One region of the Streptomyces sp. NPDC097595 genome, then DNA from elsewhere that is predicted to be linked to it. Evidence: predicted binding sites of a transcription regulator. Region 1 holds the regulator's gene; the other holds the start of a gene.
The links. Region 1 encodes HspR, which represses chaperone genes until heat shock. Its sites were predicted from a motif close to TTGAGNNNNNNNNNCTCAA; they were not measured.
Positions count from the first base shown of each region.

Region 1 (4,407 bases):
GAGAAGCTCAAGGGCGAGGACTCCGCCGAGATCCGCACGGCCACCGAGAAGGTCGCGGCGGTCTCCCAGAAGCTGGGCCAGGCGATGTACGCCAACGCCCAGGCCGAGGGCGGCCCGCAGGGTGACGCGCAGCCGGGTGCCGAGCAGGCCCAGGGCGACGCCCAGGACGATGTCGTCGACGCCGAGATCGTGGACGACGAGAAGGACTCCAAGGGCGGTGCGGCGTGACCGAGGAGACTCCGGGCTTCGAGGAGAAGCCCGACGTCCCCTCCGGCGCCACCTCTGACGACGCCGAGCCGAAGGCCGCCACCCCCTCCGAGGAGGAGGCGGCGGCCCCGGCCGGGGACGCGAACGAGAACACGGCCCTGACCGCGCAGCTGGACCAGGTCCGCACGGCGCTCGGCGAGCGCACCGGCGACCTCCAGCGGCTTCAGGCCGAGTACCAGAACTACCGCCGCCGTGTGGAGCGGGACCGGGTCACGGTCAAGGAGATCGCCGTCGCGAACCTCCTGTCCGAGCTGCTGCCCGTCCTGGACGACGTCGGCCGGGCCCGGGAGCACGGCGAGCTCGTGGGCGGGTTCAAGTCGGTGGCCGAATCGCTGGAGACGGTCGTCGCGAAGCTGGGCCTCCAGCAGTTCGGCAAGGAGGGCGAGCCCTTCGACCCGACGGTCCACGAGGCCCTGATGCACAGCTACGCGCCGGACGTCACGGAGACGACCTGCGTGGCGATCCTGCAGCCCGGTTACCGGATCGGCGAGCGCACCATCCGCCCCGCGCGGGTCGCGGTCGCCGAACCCCAGCCGGGGGCGGCCCCCGCGGCCGCGAAGGAAGAGAAGGCAGACGACGAGGAGAGCGGTGGCGGCGAGGAGGTCTGACATTCCGTCCGATCACCTGGCAGCACACCGCCTGGCCACCAGGGCCTCCCGTCCGGTCGGTGCCAGGGCCTGCGGGCCCGGCGCCGCCCGGACGGGGGGCTCCCGGCCGGTCGTCCGAAAGGAGGGACGTCGATGAGTACGAAGGACTTCGTCGAGAAGGACTACTACAAGGTTCTCGGCGTCCCCAAGGACGCCACCGACGCCGAGATCAAGAAGGCGTACCGGAAGCTCGCCCGCGAGTTCCACCCGGACGCCAACAAGGGCGACGACAAGGCGGAGGAGCGTTTCAAGGAGATCTCCGAGGCGAATGACGTCCTCGGTGACACCAAGAGGCGCAAGGAGTACGACGAGGCGCGCGCCCTCTTCGGCAACGGCGGCTTCCGCGCCGGGCCCGGCGGCGCCCAGGGCAACTTCAACTTCGACCTGGGGGACCTCTTCGGAGGCGCCCCGGGCGGGGGCCAGGGTGGCGGCGCCGGCGGTTTCGGCGGCGGCGGCGGCCTCGGCGACGTGTTCGGCGGCCTCTTCAACCGCGGCGGCGGCACCGGTACGAGGGTGCAGCCGCGGCGCGGCCAGGACATCGAGTCCGAGGTGACGCTCAGCTTCACCGAGGCGGTCGACGGGGCCACGGTCCCGCTCCGGATGTCCAGCCAGGCCCCCTGCAAGGCGTGTTCCGGCACCGGCGACAAGAACGGCACCCCCAGGGTCTGCCCGACCTGTGTCGGCACCGGTCAGGTCTCGCGCGGCAGCGGCGGCGGTTTCTCGCTGACCGACCCGTGCGTGGACTGCAAGGGCCGCGGCCTCATCGCCCAGGACCCCTGCGACGTCTGCAAGGGCAGCGGCAGGGCCCGCTCCTCGAAGACCATGCAGGTGCGCATCCCGGCCGGCGTCTCGGACGGGCAGCGCATCCGGCTGCGCGGCAAGGGCGCCCCGGGCGAGCGCGGCGGACCCGCCGGCGATCTGTACGTCGTGGTCCACGTCGACGCCCACCCGGTCTTCGGCCGCAAGGGCGACAACCTCACCGTCACGGTGCCCGTCACCTTCACGGAGGCGGCGCTCGGCGGCGAGGTGAAGGTGCCGACGCTCGGCGGACCCTCCGTGACCCTCAAGCTACCGGCCGGTACGCCGAATGGGCGTACGATGCGGGCCCGCGGCAAGGGCGCGGTCCGCAAGGACGGCACCCGGGGCGACCTCCTCGTCACCGTCGAGGTGACCGTGCCCACCGACCTCGGTACCGAGGCCAGGGACGCGCTGGAGGCATACCGCAAGGCGACCGCGGGGCATGACCCGAGGGCGGAGCTGTTCCAGGCGGCGAAGGGAGCTTGAGGTGGACGGCCGACGGCGTAATCCTTATGAACTGACCGACGAGTCCCCGGTGTACGTGATCTCGATCGCGGCCCAGCTTTCGGGCCTGCATCCGCAGACACTGCGCCAGTACGACCGCCTCGGCCTGGTCTCGCCCGACCGTACGGCCGGACGCGGCCGGCGCTACTCGGCCCGCGACATCGAGCTGCTGCGCACGGTGCAGCAGCTGTCGCAGGACGAGGGCATCAACCTCGCCGGCATCAAGCGCATCATCGAGCTGGAGAACCAGGTCGCGGCGCTCCAGCAGCGCGTCGCCGAACTCTCGGCGGCCGTGGACGGAGCCGCGGCGGCCATGCAGCAGCGCGAGGCCCAGGTCCACGCGTCCTACCGGCGTGACCTGGTCCCGTACCAGGACGTGCAGCAGACCAGCGCCCTGGTGGTCTGGCGCCCCAAGCGCCCCAAGGACTGACCCCGCGCTCAGAGGCGGCCCGTCACCCCGGTTTCCCCGGAGTGGCGGGCCGCTTCGCGTTGTCAGCCGTCATCGGGTGGGCTCTGCGAGGCCGGAGTGGATGAGGAGGGCGCCGAGGTGGGTGCGGCTGGTGGCGTTGAGGGTGTGCATGAGTTTGGCGATGTGGGCGCGGCAGGTGCGGACGCTGATGCCGAGCTTTTCGGCGGCTGCCTGGTCGGTGCAGCCGTCGATGAGGAGGCGGGCGATGCTTTGCTGGACTGCGGTGACGGGGGCGCCGGGGAGGGCGGTGGGGAGGGGATCGTCGAAAGGCGTGGAGAGGGCCCAGAGCACGTCGTACAACTGCGCCAGGTAGCGCACGAGGGCGGGGTGGCGGATCTCCAGGGCGGCGCTGCGGTCGGGGTTGGCGGGGAGGTACGCGACCTTGCGGTCGAAGATCATCAGGCGGTCGATCGCGCGCTCGGTCGTACGGACCTGGAGGAGGTCGCCGGGCAGTTGGGCCAGATACCCCTTGAGCCCGGAACCGTAACGCGCCGAGTGCTGGTAGATGTGGCGCAGCCGGACGTTCCGCTTGACGATCGGCAGCGTGCTGGCCAGGGCCACCCGGATGATCTCCGGCGACCGGGTGCTGCCGGGCTGGACGGTGAGGACTTCGTCGCTCGCCTCGCGCAGGTCGGCGTCGATGGCCGCCTGGATCGCGGACTGCCCGGCGACGACCCTGATGGCGAGATCCGGGGGTTCGTCCGCGAGCGCGCTCAGCGTGTTTAGGGTCCTGGCCAGGAGATCGGCGGTACGCACCTGGTCCAGGATGTCCCGGGCCAGCGGATGCAGCAGCCGGGCCAGGGCGGCCGTGGGTGGTACGGGCCGCAGCCACGCGTCGTCGCGCGGATCGGCGGTGAGCAGGGCGTGCTCGGCCAGGCAGGGCACTTCCCCGGCGGCGGTCCGGGATATGCGGCCCTGGGCCAGGGCTTGCGTATAGAGGCCGATCGCTTCGTCGCACAGCTCGTCCGCGCCGTGGCCGCGCTCGTGGGATGCCGTCATCGGGTGGGCTCCGCGAGGCCGGAGTGGATGAGGAGGGCGCCGAGGTGGGTGCGGCTGGTGGCGTTGAGGGTGTGCATGAGTTTGGCGATGTGGGCGCGGCAGGTGCGGACGCTGATGCCGAGTTTTTCGGCGGCGGCCTGGTCGGTGCAGCCGTCGATGAGGAGGCGGGCGATGCTTTGCTGGACTGCGGTGACGGGGGCGCCGGGGAGTGCGGTGGGGAGGTGTTCGGTGAAGGGGGTGGCTCCGGCCCACAGCGTTTCGTAGATGCCTGCCAGGTAACGCACGAGGGCGGGGTGGCGGATCTCCAGGGCGGCGCGGCCCTCGGGGTCGGCCGGGAGGTAGGCGACGGCCCGGTCGAAGACGAGCATGCGGCCCACGCTCTGCTCCATGGTGCGGATCTGGAGCCGGCCGGACGGGATCTCCGCCAGGTACTCCTTGAGCCGGGGGCTGTAGCGCGCCGAGTGCTGGTAGAGATGTCTGAGCCGTCCGCCCGCCGCGAGGACGAACTCTGCGTTCGCCCGGCCCTGGCGCATGTTGTGGACCAGGCGGTTGCCGCCGGGCTGGGCGGTGAGGACCTCGTCCCTGGCCGACTGCGAGGCGTCGCGGAGCGCCGCGTTGATCCGGTCGTGCCCTTCGAGCACGGTGATCGAACGGTTCGGGTCCTCGTCGGTGCCCGCGAGCAGCGGCAGCAGGGACCGGGTCAGCCCGGTGGCCAGCCGGACC
Region 1 covers NZ_JBIWCN010000023.1:122,916-127,322, reverse strand. The annotation lists gene dnaK (molecular chaperone DnaK) at 1-228, shown strand, start outside; gene grpE (nucleotide exchange factor GrpE) at 225-875, shown strand; gene dnaJ (molecular chaperone DnaJ) at 1,008-2,198, shown strand; gene ACIQZN_RS29860 (heat shock protein transcriptional repressor HspR) at 2,200-2,646, shown strand; gene ACIQZN_RS29855 (LuxR C-terminal-related transcriptional regulator) at 2,716-3,684, opposite strand; gene ACIQZN_RS29850 (LuxR C-terminal-related transcriptional regulator) at 3,681-4,407, opposite strand, start outside.

Region 2 (4,407 bases), on a different contig from region 1:
GCGGACATCACCGGCAGGAAGCCCCGGCTGATGCGCCCGCCGCAGGGCCGCACCGACGACACGATCTCCGGCATCTGCAAGGACCTCGGGCTCTCCCAGATCCTGTGGAGCGCCACCGCCAAGGACTACTCGACCACCGACTCGGCGCTGATCAGGAAGCGGATAGTCGACCAGGCGAGCAAGGACGGCATCATCCTGCTGCACGACATCTACAAGGGCACCGTGCCCGCCGTGCCCGGGATCATCGACACGCTGAAGAAGCAGGGCTACACCTTCGTGACGGTCCCCCAGCTGATGGCCCCCGCCGAGCCGGTGCCGGGCACGATCTACCGGCCGTAGACGCGGCGGTACGCGGAACGGCCCGCGCGCCCGGGCCGTTCCGCGTCCGTTGCCCCCTTTGCTCCCGTTGCTCCCCTGCCTCCGTTACGCCGCCTGTGCCGCCGGGATCCTGCGCTCCGCCGCGGCCGGGGCCAGGGCGATCTCCAGGACCTGGCGGACGTCGGTGACCGGGTGGACCTCCAGGGTCTCCAGTACCTCGGCCGGGACGTCGTCCAGGTCGGCCTCGTTCCGCTTGGGGATCACCACGGTGGTGATGCCCGCCCGGTGCGCGGCCAGGAGCTTCTGCTTCAGGCCGCCGATCGGCAGCACCCGCCCGGTCAGCGAGACCTCACCGGTCATCGCCACATCCGTGCGGACCAGCCGGCCGGAGAGCAGCGAGGCCAGCGCGGTCGTCATCGTGATGCCCGCGCTCGGGCCGTCCTTGGGGACCGCGCCCGCCGGGAAGTGGATGTGCGCGCCCCGGTCCTTGAGGTCCGCGACCGGCAGCTCCAGCTCCGCGCCGTGCGACCGGAGGAAGCTCAGCGCGATCTGCGCGGACTCCTTCATGACGTCGCCCAGCTGGCCGGTGAGGGTGAGACCGGACGCCCCGGTCTCCGGGTCGGCGAGTGACGCCTCCACGAAGAGGACGTCCCCGCCCGCCCCGGTCACCGCGAGCCCGGTGGCCACGCCCGGCACCGACGTACGGCGCTCGGCCGGATCCTGGGCGGACTCGGGCACGTGGTGCGGGCGGCCGATCAGACCGCGCAGGTCGTCCGCGCCCACCGTGAACGGCAGCTCCCGGTCGCCCAGCTCGCTCTGGGCCGCGACCTTGCGCAGCAACCGGGCGACGGCGCGCTCCAGATTCCGTACGCCGGCCTCGCGGGTGTACTCGCCGGCCAGCTTGCGCAGCGCCGGTTCGTCCAGGGCGACCTCGCCCTTCTCCAGACCGGCCCGTTCCAGCTGGCGCGGGAGCAGGTGGTCGCGGGCGATGACGACCTTCTCGTCCTCGGTGTAGCCGTCGAGCCTGACCAGCTCCATGCGGTCGAGCAGCGCCTCCGGGATGGCCTCCAGGACGTTGGCGGTGGCCAGGAAGACGACGTCGCTGAGGTCGAGCTCGACCTCCAGGTAGTGGTCGCGGAAGGTGTGGTTCTGCGCGGGGTCGAGGACTTCGAGGAGGGCGGCGGCCGGGTCGCCCCGGAAGTCGGAGCCGACCTTGTCGATCTCGTCCAGGAGGACGACCGGGTTCATCGAGCCGGCCTCCTTGACGGCGCGCACGATGCGTCCGGGCAGCGCCCCGACGTACGTACGCCGGTGGCCGCGGATCTCCGCCTCGTCCCGGACACCGCCGAGCGCGACGCGGACGAACTTACGGCCCATGGCGTGCGCCACGGACTCCCCGAGCGAGGTCTTGCCGACGCCGGGCGGCCCGACGAGGGCCAGCACCGCGCCGCCTCGCCGTCCGCCGACGACGCCCAGGCCGCGGTCGGCCCGGCGCTTGCGCACCGCGAGGTATTCGGTGATGCGCTCCTTCACGTCCTGGAGCCCGGCGTGCTCGGCGTCCAGGATCTCCTGGGCGCCCTTGATGTCGTAGGCGTCCTCGGTGCGCTCGGTCCAGGGCAGTTCGAGGACGGTGTCGAGCCAGGTCCTGATCCAGGAGCCCTCGGGGCTCTGGTCGGAGGAGCGCTCCAGCTTGTCGACCTCCTTGAGCGCGGCCTCGCGGACGTGCTCGGGCAGGTCGGCGGCCTCGACGCGGGCCCGGTAGTCGTCGGACTCGTCCTCCGGATCGCCGTTGAGCTCGGACAGCTCCTTGCGTACGGCGTCGAGCTGGCGCCGCAGCAGGAACTCGCGCTGCTGCTTGTCGACGCCCTCCTGGACGTCCTTGGCGATGGACTCGGCGACGTCCTGCTCGGCGAGGTGTTCGCCCAGCCACTGGATGGCGAGCTTGAGACGGGCGACCGGGTCGGCGGTCTCCAGGAGGCGGACCTTCTGGGCGGTGGTGAGGAAGGGCGAGTACCCCGAGTTGTCGGCGAGCGCGGAGACGCCCTCGATCTGCTGGACCCGGTCCACGACCTGCCAGGCCCCGCGCTTCTTCAGCCAGCTGGTGGCGAGCGCCTTGTACTCCTTGACCAGGTCGGCGACTGCCCCGGGCAGGGGGTCGGGGACGGATTCGTCCACCCGGACCCCTTCCACCCAGAGGGCAGCGCCGGGGCCGCCGGTGCCCGCTCCGATGCGGACCCGGCCGCGGCCCCGGATGAGGGCGCCCGGGTCGCCGTCGGAGAGCCGCCCCACCTGCTCGACGGTGCCGCGGACACCGATCCCGGTGTACGTCCCGTCGATGCGCGGGACGAGCAGCACCTCGGGCTTGCCCCCGCCCTCCCGGGCGGCGGCCTGCGCGGCCTCGACGGCGGCGCGCACCTCGGTGTCCGACAGGTCCAGCGGCACCACCATCCCCGGCAGCACGACCTCGTCGTCGAGCGGCAGCACGGGCAGGGTGAGCGGTGTGACGGCGTTGGACTCAGTAGCCATGATCTCCCCTTCGGCAGTCAAGTTGAGCTATACCGGCTCAATGCTTGTGAGCCCCGCGATGTTCCCCAAGCGTTGTTCGCTCTGAGCGATCAGCTGCGGTCGAGACGGGGGGATCAACCAGCTGCGCGGGGTCCTTATGCCCCGCCCCTGAGCGGCCCCGTTATTCCGTGGAGCCCGCGCGCCGCGCCGGACAGGATGGCCGTATGACCGAGACCCCGCTCCCCGTGCAGGCCCTGATCGTCGTGGACGTGCAGAAGGACGGGGTGACCGGCGCGGGAGCCGTCCCCGGGGCCGATGTGCTGCTGGACCGTACGGCGGGGCTGCTGACGCGGGCCCGGCGCGCGGGCGCGGTGGTCGTCCACCTCCAGAACGACGGCGCCCCCGGGTCGGGCGACGAGCCGTTCACGCCGGGCTGGGCGCTGCATCTGCCGGTCGTGGCCGGGCCTACGGAGTCGGTGATCCGCAAAACCTGGGACGACGGCTTCAAGGACACGCCCCTGGGCGCCGCCCTGACGGAGGCGGGCGTGAAGTCACTGGCCATCTGCGGCGTCATGTCGGAGATGTGCGTCCAGGCGACGGCCCGCACCGCCCTGGAGCGGGGCTACCGGGTCGTCCTCCCGCACGACGCCCACGCCACGCACGACGTCCCGGCCGCACCCGGGATCAGCGACGCGGTCCCCGCCGCCGTCGTCTCCCGGGTCGCCGCCTGGGCGATCAGCGCGGACGCGGACGTCACCACACCCGCCTCGGCCGTACGGTTCACGGCGCCGCCGGGGGCGTGAACCGGGCGGCGGGCGGCCGCCGATAGAGGGGGTGTGAGCGACTTGCGCCCTTCGGGGGACGACCGGAGCGACGAGGCGCTGCTGCGTGCCGTCGCCCAGGGGGACACGGCCGCACTGGCCGCGTTCTACGACCGGCACGCCGGCTGGCTCCTCGCCCGGCTGAGCCGCCGGTGCCCGGACCCGGAGACCGTGCGGGAGGTCGTGCAGGACACCTTCGTGACGGTCTGGCGCTCCGCCGCCGCGCACCGGGGCGCGGAGGCGGGCGGCTGGCTCTGGGTGATCGCCGCCCGGCGCCTGGTCGACGCCCAGCGGACCCGGGCGAGGACGGACCGCGCGACGGCGGCCGGGCAGGCGGGCGACGCCCACTGGGCCGCCCCCGCACCGTCCGCCGAGGACCGGGTCCTGGCCGGCCTGGAGTACGGGGACGTGGGCGCCGCACTCGACCGGATCTCGCCGGAGCTCCGCGAGGTCCTGCGGGCGACGGTGGTCGACGGCCTGACCACCAGGGAGGCCGCCCGGCTGCTCGGCATACCGGAGGGCACGGTCAAGACCCGGGCCATGCGCGCCCGCCGCGAGCTGCGCGCCGCCCTGGACCGGCTGGTCACGGAGAACGGCCCCCTGGGAGGCACGGCATGACGACGTGGCACGTGACGGACGATCTGGTCCTGCGGTACGCGGAGAGCACGGCCCCGGAGACGGACTCCTGGTCCCTGGAGAAGCACGTCGAATCCTGCACGGAGTGCGCGGAGCGGGTGTCGGCGGCGGTACGCGACCGGGCGGT
Region 2 covers NZ_JBIWCN010000002.1:62,091-66,497, reverse strand. The annotation lists gene ACIQZN_RS02925 (polysaccharide deacetylase family protein) at 1-339, shown strand, start outside; gene lon (endopeptidase La) at 424-2,844, opposite strand; gene ACIQZN_RS02915 (isochorismatase family protein) at 3,048-3,626, shown strand; gene ACIQZN_RS02910 (RNA polymerase sigma factor) at 3,660-4,262, shown strand; gene ACIQZN_RS02905 (hypothetical protein) at 4,259-4,407, shown strand, end outside.
Region 2: the regulator HspR is predicted to act here: its motif matches at 2,867-2,885, upstream of lon (endopeptidase La).